4 regions of the Oleiphilus sp. HI0128 genome follow, and region 1 is predicted to be linked to each of the others. Evidence: predicted binding sites of a transcription regulator. Region 1 holds the regulator's gene; each other region holds the start of a gene.

Region 1 (3,161 bases):
AATTATTTTCTGATAAAGTTCAGTGCCTGTAGCAGATTCCCTTAAACTATCGCAAAAAGCAGTGTTGTTGAACTTCTCTGCAATTTGACTTAAAAGATCCAGGTGCTCGCTCGTCGCCTCGGAGGGGACAAGTAAAACGAAAAGAATATCAACGTCTTCGTTATCTATCGAGTCAAAAGGTATCTTTTTTTCAAGTGTAAATAGACAACCAATAACTTGTTTGCAGTTTTCCAGTCTGCTGTGGGGAATGGCAATTCCTTGCCCAACTCCCGTGCTTCCCAGTCGTTCACGAGAAATAAGGTTGTCAAATATTTCAGTTTCATCAAGATGAGGAAATTGTTTTGAGACCAGGTGTGCAGCCTGTTGAAGAACTTTTTTCTTGCTACCACCGGGCAAACCGCGTTGGGTTAGCTCCGGTGACAAGATGGCCTCGATAGTAATTTTATTTTCAGACATTTTTCGACTCTAAAGATCGCTAATAACTAGCGTGCTGCTGCGCCGTGTGCGCGGTCAACTTTCTTTTCCTTGTGCTTAAGAATTTGACGGTCTAGCTTATCAACTAGCTGGTCGATAGCGGCATACATGTCGTCGTTCTCGGCGTGGCCGTGGATATCTGCACCAGCGATATGTAGCGTTGATTCAGCAATATGTGCTTGTTTCGATACAGAAAGGGTTACCTGTACGTTGCTAATGCCGCCAATATGGCGCTCTAGCTTTTGCAATTTGGTTTTCACATATTCTTTAAGTGCATCAGTTAAATCTACATGATGGCCAGTGATATTTAATTGCATAGTATTCTCCTATCATCGTTATTTTTAGCGAGAGTTGAATATTGACTCACTTTTCGCTTATCAAATCAACTTGCTGCAGGCAGCAAGTTATCAAATATTGTATTAAACCAATCTTTTTCTTTCGTTCGATGGGGGGATCGACATCGCTTCGCGGTATTTTGCGATAGTGCGGCGGGCGACGTTAATTCCTTGCTCTTTCAACAAGTCGGCAATCTTGCTATCGCTAAGAGGTTTTTTAGGGTTTTCTGCTGATATTAACTTCTTAATAATTGCGCGAATCGCTGTTGACGAGCACTCTCCGCCAGTAGTTGTGCTGACGTGGCTTGAGAAAAAGTATTTGAGTTCAAATATGCCTCGTGGCGTATGCATGTACTTTTGTGTTGTCACACGAGATATGGTGGACTCATGCATTTCTACCGCTTCAGCAATATCATGTAAAATCAGCGGCTTCATCGCTTCATCACCATAGTCAAGGAAGCCTTGTTGGTGAGCTACTATCTTACTTGCCACTTTTAGAAGCGTCTCGTTACGACTTTGTAGGCTTTTAATAAACCACTTTGCTTCTTGAAGTTGATCCTTCATAAAGGTGTTGTCGTTACTGGAGTCAGCTCTCTTTATAAACGAAGCATAATTTGCATTGACCCTTATTTTTGGCGCAATCTCTGGGTTGAGCTCAACTTTCCAGCGTCCTTTTTCTTTCTTTACGACGACATCTGGCACAATGTACTCAGGCTCGGAAGAAGCAATGGATTCACCTGGTTTAGGGTTCAAAGACTGAATTAGAGAGATAACCTCTTTCAGTTCATGCTCTTTAAGGCGGCTGCGTCGCATTAGTTGAGCGTAGTCTCTTGATCCTAATAAGTTCAGGTAGTGGCTGATTACAAGCTTTGCTTGTGGTAGCCAGGGCGTATCTTTTGGTAGCTGGCGTAACTGTAGCAGCAAACAGTCGGGCAGGTCTTTGGCAAATACCCCAGGTGGATCAAAGTGCTGCACGCGTTTTAAGACGGCTTCAACTTCATCTAATTCAACCGGGTCTTCGTCATCTGAGTTGTGCAGCCCCTCGTGTATCTCTTCAACGGTATTCGTTAGGTAGCCGTCTGTATCTGTTGCGTCGATTAATGACATCGCAATGTATCGGTCGCGATCAGACATGGGGGTAAGGTTAAGTTGCCAATCTAGATGATCTGCAAGAGACTCGGTAGCAGCGTTTCTTTGTTCGAAGGCATTGTTGTCATCTTCGGGAACGGGACCACTGGGCGCATTGTTTGTATATATGTCATCCCAAGCCGTATCAACAGGCAGATCTTCCGGTATAGTATCTGACCACTCTTCACTAGGCGTGTCGGCTTCATTGCTAGCAGGTGCTTCGCTCGAACTGGTGTCTGTACTACTGCTTTGTTGGTTGTCCTGAGAGGCGTACTCGTTGCCATCATTTTGATGACTTTCATTCTGATTTTCTTGTTTATCACTTGTATTTCCAGGCTCGTTGTTATCGTCCTGGAGTTCGAGCATAGGATTAGATTCCAATGCTTCTTGTATTTCGTTTTGAAGGTCAAGAGTCGACAATTGTAGCAAGCGGATTGCTTGCTGCAATTGAGGTGTCATTGTCAGTTGTTGACCGAGCTTTAATTGGAGAGAAACCTTCATGTTCATGAGGATGTCACCAACTTAAGACTTAAATTTTGAATCATGTATTGTCGCTTATTATATTTTGCGGAAATGGTCGCTGTGAATAAACGTATTTATATTTACTTCATTTACACAAGTGTAGTGCGAAGATAGCAAAGTGTGAAACAAATAAAAGTATATTTACGTTACCAGCCTACAAATAATTGTTTTAGATCAAGTTATCGTCTTGTTGACGTGAAAATTGCATGCTACTCATTTCTAAGCTGAAAGTCATGCTTAATTGTTTGTATATGCTGTTCGAATCGAATGCTATGAACTAGCCACTGGCTTATAATTTGAATTGATTGCCCAAGTAGACTTGTTTGACCTTTTCATTATTCAGAATGTCTTCAGCACTTCCTGAAGCAATGATATGGCCATCACCAACAATATAGGCTTTTTCACAAATATCCAGCGTTTCTCTAACGTTGTGATCGGTTATGAGTACGCCGATATTTTTACTTTTAAGGTGAGAGACGATTGACTTGATGTCGTTGACCGATATTGGGTCGACACCTGCGAAGGGCTCATCGAGTAGAATGAAGTCAGGCTCCATTGCTAAAGCTCTGGCTATTTCCACTCGCCTACGTTCACCGCCTGACAAGGCCATGCCAAGACTATCTTTGATGTGAGTGATGTGAAACTCTTCGAGTAAGGCTTCCATTCTTTGTCGCCTTTCGCTGCGAGAAAGATCTTTTCTAA
Region 2 (3,161 bases), on a different contig from region 1:
TCGTTCTACTACACCTTCACCGCTTTCAAAAGAGCGAAGCTCGTAGTCTTCTTTTGCTAGTGCTTTTTCAAGTACCCAGCGTATAGAGCGGTCATCATCAATGATCCATACAAGTGGCTTTGTTGTCATAGTGTTACTCCGAGATACTTGAAACGTTTGTTGGTTTAGGTGAGCGCGTGCTATCGATAGGGATATAAATAATGAAGTCGGTTTTACCTGGTTTGCTTTCGCACTCGACCAAGCCATCGTGCTTGGTAAATATGCTTTGCGTAATGGATAAGCCCAGACCTGTACCTTCTGCGCGCCCACTGATCATGGGGTAAAAAATATTCTGAATGGAATCCTTTGGTATACCTGGACCGTTGTCGATAATATCAACCTTTAGTACCAGTCGATGTCGAGTATGACCAATAGTGAACTGCCTTAGAGTTCGCGTTCTCAAGACAATCTGAGGTGAAGGATTTTCGTCTTTTTGCTCAGACAGTGCTTGAAGTGCATTTTTCGCAATGTTCAGAAACGCTTGAATTAACTGACTTTTATCGCCCAGGAATTCGGGAATACTTGGGTCGTAGTCCCTGATAATATTAATTTTGCCTGCAGATTCGGCATGAATCAGGGTGTGAACTCTTTCAAGAATCTCGTGGATGTTTGTTTCACAACGCTTGAGGGCTTTATTAGAGCCGAGCATTCGATCTACCAGACTTCTCAGCCGGTCCGACTCACTCATTATAATTTGTGTGTATTCATGATGCTCTGGGTTGGTCAGCTCTGCATCAAGTAGCTGAGCGGCACCCCGAATTCCACCGAGAGGGTTCTTAACCTCATGAGCGAAGCCACGAACAAGGATTTGAGCTGTTTCCTGGTTCTCATGCAGCTGTTCTTCACGGCTGATCCGCTTCAAACGATCCTTTGCTTGCATTTCGATCAGCAGTAAATCCTGAGAATCTTGAGAGAACTTTGATGCCGAGCAGTCTGCAAGAAGCTCTTGGCCGTTGTGTAGAATAAACTCGCAGTCACGTTGAGTGTATGAGTGCCCGCCATCAATAATGGCCTGGAACTCGTCAAACAAAAGCTCTTCATGTTTAATAAAGAGGTGATCTAGCTTGCTGGATAGTATTCGTTTGTAACCGGCTTGCAGGAGCATTTCGGCAGCAGGATTGATAAATTTAATCTGGTAATTTGCATCAATAAGGATAACAGCAGTCGACAAGCCTTCGAGTATGCGTTGTTGGTAGGCATCTGAGAACAGGTTGGTTGTCATTAAAGCTTGTATCCATTTAAAGACGAAATTACATGCAAACAGGCTTGCTCTTGCCTGGGGCGAACTATAATAGCCAAAGCAAGAAGCAAACCAATGTTTTATGTGGCGTCGAATATGTTCAGAGAGTAGCTATTTAGCGAGCTCCCGACTGCTTGCGTGTCAGGGCTCTTGGTTTAGTATAGATGAAGATAGGATGTGCGCACCAATTTTGTGCATTGCTTTTTTGGGGTGTTCCCTATTGGTGCTCTCTATGTGTTAGTTAATTTTGAACGCTCTGGCGATAGGTCGATGAACTGTAAATTGACTACTGGCTGAGATAAGAGCCTTGTTTTGTGGGTCGATAACTTGGACCGTGATCGTGTGTGTTCCTCTATTTAGGCTTGTTAGCAGCAAGCTCGCCCCTTTTTGTAATGCAACTTCGGCACCATCCAGCAGAAAGCGCAGTTTGTCCTCTGCTCTTAATGAAGGCTCTAATATGGTGCTTACAGTGATGTCACCCGTGCCTGAGTGGAGTGCGCTCCGGTCTATTGGTGCGCTAATAACAAGTGACTGGTAAAGAAAGCTGTCGTCTGTAGGTGCAGAGCTAAAACTTATGGGGCTTGGTTTTAGTGCAGGTATGGTTGGAACGGGTTCGACTTCCAAGGTGACGGCGTTGCTTTGTGGTTGGTCTGAGTACGATATGCTGCCATCTGGTTTTGTGACTTTATAGACGGTTGTTGTGCTGGTGCTTTCTTCGGCATACAGCTTACTCGTGCTGACGAAAAACAATAAAGCCAATAAAGTAACCTTTATGGCGATCAACAAATTGCTAGTCTTGAATTGATCTTGTGTAAGCACAGTCTATACCCTCGTTAAATAACTGCTATAGTTAGAAAAAGCTTTGAAGAAGCAGTGTAACAGAGAGTCTTTTCGCTTCTAAAGCTCATCTATAGTTTAGCTCACAATTTGATGAGCTATTTTTGATATTTGAGGTTTTTTCTTTGTCCCATAATTCCGCCAGTAGCTCTTATGACAATGCGGCGAATGTATCGAGTGCTGAAGCAGTAGAGCCTGCTCAAGTAGCTGTATCGCGTTATCTTCAAAATGCTTATCTGCATGTCATGGCGCTAGCTGGGTTTGCTTGTTCACGTGAGGTGTTTTTGCACGGCTTACCCGTAGACGAAAGAGCTTCAAGTAGCGGTATGATGAGAGCGGTTCATAGCCAAGGCAAATTACAGTGCCGCCAAATGGATTTGGCGGATCTGGATAAGGCTGCCTTGCCTTGCCTTGCTCAGCTTAAAGGGAGTGATGAGGCTTGGCTCGTGATTGAGCGCTACGATACTTCCCGGTGTGCTTATAGCGTTAAAATTTTTAGCTCTGAGGGAGAGGGGCAGGCTTATTGGAGCGAGTTTGAGCTTAAGGAGAAAATCTCTGCAGAGCTGGTTTCGGTATTTCCAAAGGCGCATACGAGCAGTTCCTTAGACCAGCCAAGAAGAAGTGGTTTTGCTTCGTGGATGTGGCAGGAGCTAAGAGCTTTAAGCAGTGTTTATCGGGATATCATCGCAGCTACTTTATTGATTAACGTCTTTGCTTTGGCTGCGCCATTGTTTGTCATGAATGTTTATGATCGGGTAGTTCCCAATCAGGCAATCGAGACGCTTTGGGTTTTGGCGTCAGGTCTGGTCTTAGTGATCGTTTTTGAGCTGCTGGTAAAATTGCTTCGACATGTGTTTTTGGAACAGGCCGGTAAGCGTTTAGACTTGGTTTTGTCGAGTAAGCTATTTTCCAAGGTTTTGAATATCAGGCTCGAAGAATTTCCTTCGTCAGTGGGCTCACTTGCCAGCCAGGTGAAAGAGTTTGACTCGATCAAGCAGTTCTTTACTGCGGCGACAATGACGGCGCTCGCAGATGTTCCTTTTGC
Region 3 (3,161 bases), on a different contig from region 1:
GTTGGCTACTTCAGGGGCAGCACCCGCTGCGGGAGGCTGATTAGCAAGCGCGCCTGGTACACCGCCATCTGTCATCATCTGGCGCTGCTCATCCAAGGTTTGTTCACTTCGGACTGCTTGCATGTCAGGGTTGTAAAACTCTTCCGTTTCTTCAACCTGGGTAAAATCCACATCAGCCGAGACTTCTGACCTGAAACGATCCGCCCCGAGGATAGGACTCAATATACCTGTAATTCGCTCATTTAGAACTTTTTCCATTTTACGCGAATACTCAAACTCCCTTGAAACCAGCTTGTCTTCTTCGGACTCGTTGTTCCGAGACAATAGATTACCCTTTTGATCAACAACAGTAACTTTGCTCATATCCATTTCCGGCACACTTCCGGCGACGAGATTAACAATCGAGTCAACCTGCTCACGTGTCACTGGCCGCATAGAAGAGGTCTCGATCAAAACTGATGCACTAGGTTCTCTTGAGTCACGAACAAACACCGACCTCTTCGGAATAGCCAAATGAACTCTGGCGCTACGGATATTTCTGAAACTGGATATTGATCGCGCCAGCTCACCTTCCAGGCCTCGCTTAAATCGTGTCGACTCCATAAACTGGCTAGTACCCAAGGCCTGATCCTGGTCAAGGATCTCATAGCCGACACTGTTATCGCTTGTAATGCCATTCGCTGCCAGCTTCATTCTTGCTTCATGAACCCTGCCCGCTTCAACAAGCAATATGCCGGTACGGTGATCCATCTTGAAGTCAACACCATTCAAGTTAAGAATGCTTGAAACTTCTTCCAGGTCCTGAGCTTCTACCGAGCTCATCAACGGCTGATAGTCCGGCTCCTGAAGCCATAAAACAAGCGCCAAACCGAGGGCAACACTCGCGGCCAAACCTACCATCAAACCTACTTGCCGAAAGATTCCAAGCCGGTTTATACCGGTCATCAAGTCACTTTCAGTGCCGACAACGTCAGGCTCACCCGAGATACCACCCACCTGAGCGGGCAATGCTGAGTCTGTACCTGTATCTGTGGGTGCGAGTGCCATAAGTTAACCTTTTACTAAAATCCAAATAAGCAGTGCTTGTTCAAATACCAATCATTACAAACGAGAAGCAAACACTTAAACCGGCATTTTCATAATATCCTGATACGCCTGTACAACCTTATTCCTTACTTGCGTCAACGCCTGAAAAGATACCGATGCTTTCTGAGATTGCACCATTACCTGCGAAAGCGTAACGCTTGGGTCACCCTGCTCAAAAGCCTTAGCCATTTGACCCGCTTTTAATTGTGTATCATTGACCGAGCCAACCGCACTAGACAGCATGTCACTGAATTTAGGTGTTTGGCTCGCTTCCTGGGTGGCATTAATTTTTGTAGGAGATATTTCTTCAGTCTGAACCTGAGTTTTCTGAACCTGCGCACGCAGATTTTTCATCTCAGCCAGCACCTGATTGATATCTGCTCTAGCCCCTACGGAGTTAATCCCAGACATACATCCCCCTTGTCAAAATTTCGTTACTAAAAATACGCTTAAGTTAGTAACTGCATAAAGCGGGCCAATTCACAGACAAGCTGAAATTATAGATAGATTGGAAGGTTTAACATGATAGCATTGCTAATTCTTAGCAATAACAAAAAAAGGGAGCATACGCTCCCATACAGATCATCAGCAGATTGACGAAATCCTGTTGTAACAGGCAACTAGCAGAGCCACCCGTACACTCAATTCGATACCTAGGCAGCCATTTCAGCTGCAATATCGATACCCTGCTCTCTCATTTGAGCAAGCTTATACCTCAAGGTTCTTGGGCTAATACCTAGCTTCTCGGCAGCATTCTTCTTTCTGCCATTTTCTTGACGCAAGGTATCGATAATTATTTGATATTCTCGAAGCTTTAGATCTTTACCTAAACCTGTTCGAGAGTTTGGCTCAACCTCGACCTGCACCGACCTAACTTGCTCAGTCGGAACCTCTTGCTTGGATTCAAGTATCCAGTTAGCCGACTCGGATAAATCCAAGCATAGGTCGCTAACCTTAACCACACCATTGCAGGCCATAATCAGCGAACGCTGAATCGCATTATCAAGCTCTCGGACATTTCCCGGCCAATGGTATTGAGACAAGTAAGTCTCTACACCCTCACCAAACTCCATTTTTTCACGCTTCATTTTGCTAGAATGCTCAGCAAGCAAGCGTTTAGCCAGCGGCCAAATATCCATAGGACGCTCTCGCAAAGGCTTCCAGGCCATGGGAAACACGCTCAGACGATAATACAAATCTTCTCTAAACTTTCCTTCGTTTACGTACTCTTTTAAATCACGGTTTGTCGTCGCCAATACCCGTACATCCAAAGGAATCGCTTTTCTTCCGCCAACTCGCTCCACTTCACGTTCTTGCAGAACCCTAAGTAGTTTTGCCTGCAAGCCTAGATCCATTTCAGATATTTCATCTAGCAATAAGGTTCCGCCATTGGCAAGCTCAAACTTACCGGGCGAACTTGCATACGCGCCGGTAAAAGCCCCTTTCTCATGGCCAAACAGTGTTGCTTCTAGCATATTCTCTGGGATTGCTGCGCAATTCAAAGCAACAAAAGGTTTGTTCTTTCGCGATGATGACTCGTGAATATATCTCGCCAATACTTCTTTACCCGTACCACTTTCACCTGAAATCATTACTGTCGAATCAGATTCAGCAACTTTGCGAGCGACTTCAAAAAATTGCTTAGAGAATGGATCTTCAGCAACAGGCCCTTTCTCATCACTAGACTTTTCTTCAGATGTATCACCAAGCCCCAAAATTTTAATAATTGATTGAATTAAGGTTTTTGGTTCGAAAGGTTTTACTAAATAGTCTGCGGCACCACTTTGCATAGCTTCAACAGCCAGCTTAATTTGACCATAGGCAGTGATAAGCATCATCGGCAAACCAGGATATTTTAACTTAACCTGCTGCAAGAGCTCGTGGCCATCCATTCCCGGCATATTTACATCACTTATCACTACATCAAAATGCGCGTTTTCAAGCTCCTTCAATGCATTCTCAGCACAGTCCGCTTCTACGAAGCCCATCCCTGCAAGCTGTAATGTTGTACACAGTGCTTCTCTTAATTCCTTATCATCTTCCACAATTAATACTTTGGTCGCTGACATGACTTA
Region 4 (3,161 bases), on a different contig from region 1:
AAACGTAAATTTGACGGGCGAAAAATTATTTGTATCGGAAGTTCTACGGGTGGAACGGAAGCTCTACGTGAAGTCCTGCAAGGGATGCCAGCAAACTGCCCGCCTATTGTTATGGCGCAGCATATACCTGCTACCTTTAGTGCCTCATTGGCGCAGCGGCTTGATGGACACTGTGAAATCACAGTTAAGGAAGCAAAGAGTGGTATGCCTTTGGAGCCGGGCCATGCTTATTTAGCGCCAGGCGACTTCCATTTAAAAGTTTACGAGAAAAACGGGCGCTTGGTTACCTCTCTATATGATGGAGAGAAGGTCAGTGGTCATAAGCCTTCGGTCAATGTATTATTCGACTCAGTCGCACAGCATTATGGGAAATATGCAGTTTCAGCTATCCTAACGGGGATGGGAAGTGATGGCGCCGAAGGTATGGAAAGAATACTTTCAGTGGGCGGTGCAACTTTTGCTCAAGATGAAGCAACGAGTGTTGTATGGGGAATGCCCGGCGCAGCTGTTAAACTTAACGCTGTGCAAAAAGTGCTCCCGATAAATAAAATTCGAGAAGCGCTACTTAAGGCTTGTGAAAGGTAGCGTTAGGAAATATCTATTTAGACAAAGGTGAGGCATAAATGTCAATCACATCAGTACTTTCAACGGATGATAACTCTCTAACTATTGCGATTAAAGGTCGCTTTGACTTTGCTTCGCATCAGAGTTTTTGTGACGCTTACGAAGGAAAAGACAACGGTGTTAGTGAATATCGCATCGATATGCGCGACGTCAGTTATCTAGACAGCTCTGCTTTGGGAATGTTGTTGTTACTTAAGGATCACGCAAAAGAAAATGTAAAAATCAGCATAGTTCACTGTTCTGATGAGGTAAAAAAGATATTCGAGATCTCTAATTTTAAACAGCTATTCGATATTCATTAAATTAAGTACCATTCTCTAAATAGCGGATATTGGCCCGATATTCGCATAATCCTCCCTAAAGCGTAGTGTAATCAAGTTAGACGACTAACTTGAGCGCCTACAATTCGCTTGTCCTAAAGCTATTTTTTCTAAGTCATAATTAATATGGCTTGAGCGAAACGGGTGGTTGTTGTTCATGCAAAATATATCTCTATCAAACCCTGTATCAGCAGGAAACGCACCAGCAGCGTCAACTAGCGGTCCAGCATTGGGCGCGAGCAGCGAACCGGGTGCATCACCCATAGAGGGTTCATTTGGTGCTACATTAACAGGTGTCTATCAGTCTTCTATAAGTCCTGAGAAACTTGATGATATTGCTGCTAAGCTTGAAGCTTTAGGGCTGGATTCAAGCTTCCTGGATGATATCAACGCATTATTGAGTGGCAATTTAATGTCTCTGGATGCGGCACAGCAAGGCATAGAATTGCCGGAAATGAGTACTTTTCTTTCTAACTCGCTGGCAGAGCTTGAGAGTGGTCTTGGATTTTCAAGTGATGACATACCCGAAGATGTGTTGGCATCTTTGCTAAATACGGTAAATGGGATACAACAAGCCCTTGCACCGGTAAGTGCTAACCTTCCACAAGCATTGACTGGGCTTGATTCAGGTGTGGCGCCAGTAAGTGTTTTGCCTGGCGTATCTTTTCAAAACCAGGATGCTAAGAAGTCTCAGGTGAACCTAAATACGGCAAACCAAATTCAAGCAGCTCCGCTTACCAATTCTAATATTGATTCAGGGCTTGGGTTGTCTCCTCAGAATTTGTCCCAAAATGGCAGTGCTAAGCTCAATTTGGAAGAGGAGGTTGTTAGTCAGGCATTGCAAGGTGAATCAAAGTTTAAGGCGATTGCGGATAGTACTAGTAGTGTTGAAAGCATTCTGGAAAAAACGATTGGTAGTGGTGTAGAGCGTTCATCTTCGCTACTTAAAACAACGTTTTCGGAAGTGCAGCAGAAATTAGATAACGCGCCTTACTCGACAACAGTAATGACGGGTTTGGATGAGGTTGAGTGGGGGGAGGAAGTTGGCCAGAAGATAGTTTGGCTTACGGGAAAGGCAATTCAGTCTGCAGAGATCCACTTAAACCCTGCTGAGCTTGGTCCAATTGATGTAAAAATTTCTGTTCAAAATGATGCAGCAGCCATTACATTTAACGCCCATAATGCTTCAGTCAGGGAAATGCTTGAATCTAACGTTGTGCGTTTACGTGAAATGATGGAGACAAACGGCGTTGAGCTTCAGGAAGTGAATGTCGATGCACGCAGCGGTGATGAGCGTTTTGCATCCAATGATCAGCAGCAAGGTTCTAATGGCTCGGAAGATCAGCAAGAAGATTCTGAAGATTCTAGTAGTGAAACAGCTACGACAGAATCGATTTCACGCTCCTCTTCAAATCTCGTTGACTACTTTGCCTGATAAGTTTTTATCAGGCCCTCTTCATTTTCGCCCTCTTTAAGCTAAACTAATATCAAATAGTTAAAGGCAACAGTTAAGCTTCCGTTTAAACGGAGAACTGTTGTTTTTGGCATACACTTTGCTGGATATCTGTAAAGGTGCTCAGCTGCGATTTGATATGACGGGATTTTGACGTGGCAGAAGAAGAAAACAAAACTGAAGAAGAGCAATCTGGCGAAGGTGGTTCAAAGAAAAAGCTAATTATTATTATTGCGATCGTTGCAATTTTAGCTATTGGTCTATCGGTTGGTGTGACGATGTTTTTGCTTGGTGGCGATGAAGACGCACCAACTGAACCGGTTATTGAAGAAGAAGTAAAGGAGCCAGCTAGCTACATTCCAATTAAGCCAGCATTTTTGGTTACGTTTAATGTCGATGGGCGTCAGCGGTATATGCAGATTTCATTATCTGTTTCTAGTCGTGATGCCAGTGCTTTGGATGCTTTAGACCACCATATGCCTTTGATACGTTCACGTTTATTGAATGTATACGCAGATCAGGACTTTCAACAGATTCGCACTGAGGAAGGTAAGTTAGCGCTTCAAGCTCAGACAGTCGAAGTGATTAATACTGTCTTAAGTAGTGAAGAGGCTGGTGAGATAGAGAACGTTTATTTCACTAATTTTGTATTGCAGTAGTTTTGTTCAAGATGTTTTAAGTTATTTGTTTGGTGTTATTTTCGCGACCGTCAAATAGCTTATTTTGTGATTGCTTAAAAATTCATATAGTCAGGTATTAGTGTG

Evidence for each region. Region 1 encodes sigma-54, which starts transcription at its own class of promoters, with help from an activator protein. Its sites were predicted from a motif close to TGGCACNNNNNTTGCTNT; they were not measured.
Region 2: a site for sigma-54 is predicted at 1,337-1,354, ahead of glnL (nitrogen regulation protein NR(II)). Genes of this name have one in related genera too.
Region 3: a site for sigma-54 is predicted at 1,547-1,564, ahead of fliE (flagellar hook-basal body complex protein FliE). Genes of this name have one in related genera too.
Region 4: a site for sigma-54 is predicted at 957-974, ahead of A3763_RS15950 (flagellar hook-length control protein FliK). Genes of this name have one in related genera too.

What each region holds. Positions count from the first base shown of each region.
Region 1 covers NZ_LWGG01000778.1:3,126-6,286, reverse strand. The annotation lists gene ptsN (PTS IIA-like nitrogen regulatory protein PtsN) at 1-456, opposite strand, end outside; gene hpf (ribosome hibernation-promoting factor, HPF/YfiA family) at 483-791, opposite strand; gene A3763_RS11040 (RNA polymerase factor sigma-54) at 894-2,438, opposite strand; gene lptB (LPS export ABC transporter ATP-binding protein) at 2,749-3,161, opposite strand, start outside.
Region 2 covers NZ_LWGG01001549.1:35,150-38,310, reverse strand. The annotation lists gene glnG (nitrogen regulation protein NR(I)) at 1-129, opposite strand, end outside; gene glnL (nitrogen regulation protein NR(II)) at 134-1,261, opposite strand; gene A3763_RS25580 (hypothetical protein) at 1,517-2,098, opposite strand; gene A3763_RS25575 (type I secretion system permease/ATPase) at 2,242-3,161, shown strand, end outside.
Region 3 covers NZ_LWGG01000975.1:16,810-19,970, forward strand. The annotation lists gene fliF (flagellar basal-body MS-ring/collar protein FliF) at 1-1,047, opposite strand, end outside; gene fliE (flagellar hook-basal body complex protein FliE) at 1,123-1,497, opposite strand; gene A3763_RS16025 (sigma-54 dependent transcriptional regulator) at 1,740-3,155, opposite strand.
Region 4 covers NZ_LWGG01000975.1:3,504-6,664, reverse strand. The annotation lists gene A3763_RS15960 (chemotaxis response regulator protein-glutamate methylesterase) at 1-585, shown strand, start outside; gene A3763_RS15955 (STAS domain-containing protein) at 624-926, shown strand; gene A3763_RS15950 (flagellar hook-length control protein FliK) at 1,102-2,379, shown strand; gene fliL (flagellar basal body-associated protein FliL) at 2,553-3,056, shown strand; gene fliM (flagellar motor switch protein FliM) at 3,153-3,161, shown strand, end outside.